DNA from 2 places in the Borborobacter xinjiangensis genome. Region 1 is predicted to be linked to the other one. Evidence: predicted binding sites of a transcription regulator. Region 1 holds the regulator's gene; the other holds the start of a gene.
What was found. The regulator PhoB, encoded in region 1, activates phosphate uptake and scavenging genes when phosphate is short. The targets are predictions, from matches to a motif close to TGTCATNNANCTGTCAT.
Positions count from the first base shown of each region.

Region 2: a site for PhoB is predicted at 1,000-1,016, ahead of ACLKMW_RS02445 (LTA synthase family protein). Genes of this name have one in related genera too.

Region 1 is NZ_JBLLVA010000007.1:85,217-87,615, reverse strand. It holds gene pstB (phosphate ABC transporter ATP-binding protein PstB) at 1-349, shown strand, start outside; gene phoU (phosphate signaling complex protein PhoU) at 399-1,103, shown strand; gene phoB (phosphate regulon transcriptional regulator PhoB) at 1,126-1,815, shown strand; gene ACLKMW_RS10270 (ROK family protein) at 1,812-2,399, opposite strand, start outside.
Region 2 is NZ_JBLLVA010000002.1:47,686-50,084, reverse strand. It holds gene fabD (ACP S-malonyltransferase) at 1-840, opposite strand, end outside; gene ACLKMW_RS02445 (LTA synthase family protein) at 1,045-2,399, shown strand, end outside.

The DNA of each region.
Region 1 (2,399 bases):
GGTGAAGGACCGCCTGCACGAGGCGGGCACCGGCCTTTCGGGCGGGCAGCAACAGCGTCTGTGCATAGCGCGCGCCATCGCCGTATCGCCGGAGGTGATCCTTATGGACGAGCCCTGTTCGGCGCTCGATCCGATCGCCACGGCAAGGGTCGAGGAACTGATCGACGAATTGCGCGAGAACTACACCATCGTCATCGTCACCCATTCGATGCAGCAGGCGGCGCGCGTTTCGCAGCGCACGGCGATGTTCCATCTCGGTTATCTGGTCGAGGAGGGCGACACCGACAAGATGTTCACCAGTCCCGACGACAAGCGCACGCAGGACTACATCACCGGACGCTTCGGCTGACGTTCGGCCGTTCGCTACAGCGCGCGTTTCAAGCTGCGAGGACCAGATCATGGGCAATCATACCGTTACCTCATTCGATGAAGAGCTCGGGGCCATCGACCGTCTCATCCGCGACATGGGCGATCTGGCCGAGACCATGGTCGACTCGGCCATTCGGGCGCTGCTTCAATCCGATCCCATATTGTCGCAGCGCACGATTTCGGACGACGCGATCATGGATGCGCGGCAGCGCGAGCTCGACGACCGCGCGATCACGCTGATCGCCAAGCGCCAGCCCATGGCGCAGGATCTGCGCGCCGTCGTCGGCGCCATCCGTATGGCCGGCGATCTGGAGCGTATCGGCGATCTGGCAAAGAACATCGCCAAGCGCGTCAATGCGGTGGGCGAGGCGCCGACGCCGCGCAATCTGGCCCACGGCATCGAGGCGATGTCGACGCTGGTGCTGGCGCAAATCCGTGGCGTGGTCGAGAACTACGTGTCGCGCCAGGCCGAGGCCCTGCCGCAACTGCGCGCCGCCGACGAGCAGATCGACGCGCGCTACACGGCGGTATTCAGGGAGCTTCTCACCTATATGATGGAAGACCCGCGCAACATCACCGCATGCACGCATCTTCTGTTCTGCGCCAAGAACCTGGAACGCATCGGCGACCATGTCACCAACATCGCCGAGAACGCTTATTACGTGATGACCGGCCAACAGCTTTCGCCGAACCGGCCGAAGCTCGACGAAACCTCGATGACGGTGCCGGCCTGAGGCCGGGATTGGACGGCATGGGATGATTTCACCCAAGATCATGGTGGTCGAGGACGAGGAGCCGCTGGGCGTGCTGCTTCGCTACAATCTCGAATCTGAGGGTTATCAGGTCGAAATCGTCACGCGTGGCGACGAGGCGGAGATCCGGCTTCAGGAAAATGTGCCGGACCTTCTGGTGCTTGACTGGATGCTGCCTGCGGTCTCCGGCATCGAACTGTGCCGCCGGCTGCGGATGCGGCCGGAAACCGAGCGACTGCCGGTGATCATGCTGACGGCGCGCGGCGAGGAAAGCGACCGGGTGCGCGGCCTTTCGACCGGCGCGGACGACTATCTGGTCAAGCCGTTCTCGACGCCCGAATTCATGGCGCGAGTGAAGGCGCTGTTGCGCCGCGCCAAGCCCGAGGTGCTGTCGAGCGTGCTGAAGGTCGGAGACATCGTGCTCGACCGCGAGGCGCACCGTGTCTACCGCAGGAAGAGCGAGATCAAGCTCGGCCCGACCGAGTTCCGTCTGCTGGAATTCATGATGCGCCATCCGGGCCGGGTGTTTTCGCGCAGCCAATTGCTCGACAATGTCTGGGGCGAAACGATCTATATCGACGAGCGCACGGTGGACGTTCACGTTGGACGGTTGCGCAAGGCGGTCAACAATGGCCGCATGCCCGATGTCATCCGCACCATTCGTGGCTCCGGCTACGCCATCCGCGAAGACTAAGCACTAGCTGGCGCGAATATCTCCTGATCGATATAGGTCAGGGCGCGCATGGTGCAGCCCTCGCGGATCAGTGGCGCTTCGTTGGGCTCGGTCTCGAAGGTAACGGCGTTGCTGTGCTGCCCGCCGGCGGTGCGGCCGATCGCATCCCGCAACGACGGTTCTATCAGGTCGAAGGCCGCCGATCCGATGCCGACGATCGCCACGGGCGCCGGATCGACCAGCGCGAAAAGGCTTCCCAGGCCGAAGCCGATCGCCTCGCCGGCTTTGCGGAACGCTTCCCGCTCGGGCCCGTCCGAGGCGCGGGCGAGATCGGCAAGCGCCTGCATGTCGGCTTCTCCGATGTCGGCCAGCGGCGGCTCGTCTTCGCCGGCCTGGCGCGCATTGCGCCAGATGGCGTAATTGCCGGCATAGGCTTCCACGCAGCCTCGCTGGCCGCAACGGCAGAGTGCGCCGTCGGGCCTGTGGATCATATGGCCGAATTCGCAACCGGAAGATTGCGTGCCGGTGAACAACTCACCCTTAAGCACCATGCCCATGCCTATGCCGTGCGAGAGAAGGATGGCGATGAAATCGCTGCGGTAGCG
Region 2 (2,399 bases), on a different contig from region 1:
TCCCGCACCTACTTCATAAAGTGTGGCGACTCCGTTGGCGCCGAACCACTCGACGGTTTCGCGCCAGCGCACACGGCCGGTCACCTGCTCGACGAGCCGGGCGGCGATCTCGTCGGGATCGCTCAGCGGCGTCACCGCGACATTCGAAACGACCGGCACCAACGGCACATTCTTCTTCACGCCGGCCAACGCTTCGCGCATTGCCTCGGCGGCCGGCGCCATGAGGGCCGAATGGAAGGGAGCCGACACCTGGAGCATCAGTGCGCGCTTGGCGCCTTTTTCGGTGCAGAGCCTTGCCGCCAGCTCAACTGCCGCCTTTGAACCGGAGATCACGAACTGACCGCCGCCATTGTCGTTGGCGATCTGGCAAACCGAACCTTGCGCGGCCTCCTCACAGGCGGCTTCCACATCCGCTTGTTCCAGGCCGATGATCGCCGCCATCGCTCCCTCGCCGACCGGCACCGCCGCCTGCATCGCATCGCCGCGAATGCGAAGCAGCCGCGCCGCGTCTGCGATCGAAAACATTCCCGCGGCGGCGAGTGCGGAATATTCGCCGAGCGAGTGGCCGGCGACATAGGCCACCTTGTCCTTCAACACGAGGCCGCTCGCTTCCAGCGCGCGGATCGCCGCCATCGAGACGGCCATGAGCGCGGGCTGGGCGTTGGCGGTCAGCGTCAGGACATCTTCCGGTCCTTCCCATATGAGGCGCGACAGCTTCTCGCCGAGCGCGTCGTCCACTTCCTCGAATACGGCTCGCGCCTGCGGAAAGGCATCCGCCAGATCCTTGCCCATGCCGATGGCCTGGCTGCCCTGTCCGGGAAAGGTGAATGCGACGGCCATGATCGTGCTCCGGTTTCTGACTGAGGCCGTGTGGCGCAAGCGCGGTCGGGAAGTCAAGGCCGCACGGCCATACAACTCACTCAACCTGCTTCAAAAAAACACTCGAAAACCCTGCCTCTTCTCAATTTCACCACACGCGCTAGATTTTGTGACGGTTAAATGACAGTTAGATGACGTTTCCGTTTGGCGTTCGAGGGTCTTGAGTTGGCAAATCCGACTGCTTCTTCGCAGGATACCTCTACCGTCGCCCAATCCGGCGATGGCCGCAAAGGCGCGGTCATCGCACTTCGAGCGGCTGGCACGGCGGCACTGACGCTGCTGATTTCGGCCCTCCTGGTGTTTTCCGTCGAACTCATCGTACGCGGCTCGCTTTCCGAAACGCTGCTGTTCTTCCAGCAGCCTTTCCGCCCCGGCTGGACGACCGTGCTGTTGTTTGCGCTTCTGCTCGTCTTTCTCGACGCATTGCTCGGGCGCGCGCATCACGCGCTGCTGGTGGTGGCGCCGCTCGCCTTGTTCCTGGCCTTTGTCGGCCATCAGAAGTCACTTTATCTCGGCGATCCGCTCTATCCGACCGACTTTCTATATGCGCGGCAAATCGTGGAACTGATGCCGCTGCTGGTAAGCGAGCGCCCGGTCACCGCCGTTTTGTTCACGCTCGGCGGCCTGGCCTCGGTCGTCCTGCTCATCGTCGCATGGCGCTTCTGGCGGCGACGGTTTCCGGCGCTGTCGTTTCGCGGCCGCATGACGCGCCTTGTCGTGGCGCTGCCGGCGCTGCTGTTTTTCGGCTCGATCATGGACTACGCCACTTTTTCGTGGGCGCGCGACCGGCTGCAGATCATCCCGATGATGTGGGACCAGAAGGAGAACTACAGCAGCAACGGCTTTGCCATCGCCTTTGCCCTCAATGTGCCGATGGCCAAGGTTTCGGCACCTCAGGGCTATTCGGCCAAGGCGATCGAGGCAATTGCGCGGCCCGAAGCTGCCTTGCCCGTCCTGCCGCCCGAACGGCCCGACATCATCATTGTGATGAACGAATCCTTCTGGGACCCGACACGCCTACCCGGCATTTCGATCACGCCGGACCCGATCGCGAATGTCCGTTCGCTGCAATCCGGCCATGTGTTTTCGCCTGAGTTCGGCGGCATGACCGCCAATGTCGAGTTCGAGGCGCTGACCGGATTTTCCAATGCCTTCCTGCCTTATGGCAGCATTCCCTATCAGCAATATGTGCGTCGTCCGATGCCGTCGCTCGCGACCTTCCTCAAGGGCGAAGGCTATGAAACGAAGGCCATCCACCCCTTCTCCGGCTGGTTCTGGAACCGCGCGCCGGTCTACAAGGCCTTCGGCTTCGACAGCTTTCTTTCGGTCGACGAACTGCCGCCGCTAGCCAACCGCGGCCGACTCGTATCGGACGAAGCTCTGACCGAAGAGATCATCCGCGAGGCCGAGCGCATCGACCGGCCGTTCTTCCTGTTCGCGGTGACCTTGCAGAATCACGGCCCTTATGAGCCCGGGCGCTACGCGCAGACCACCCATAGGGTGGACGGGGCGCCGAGCAA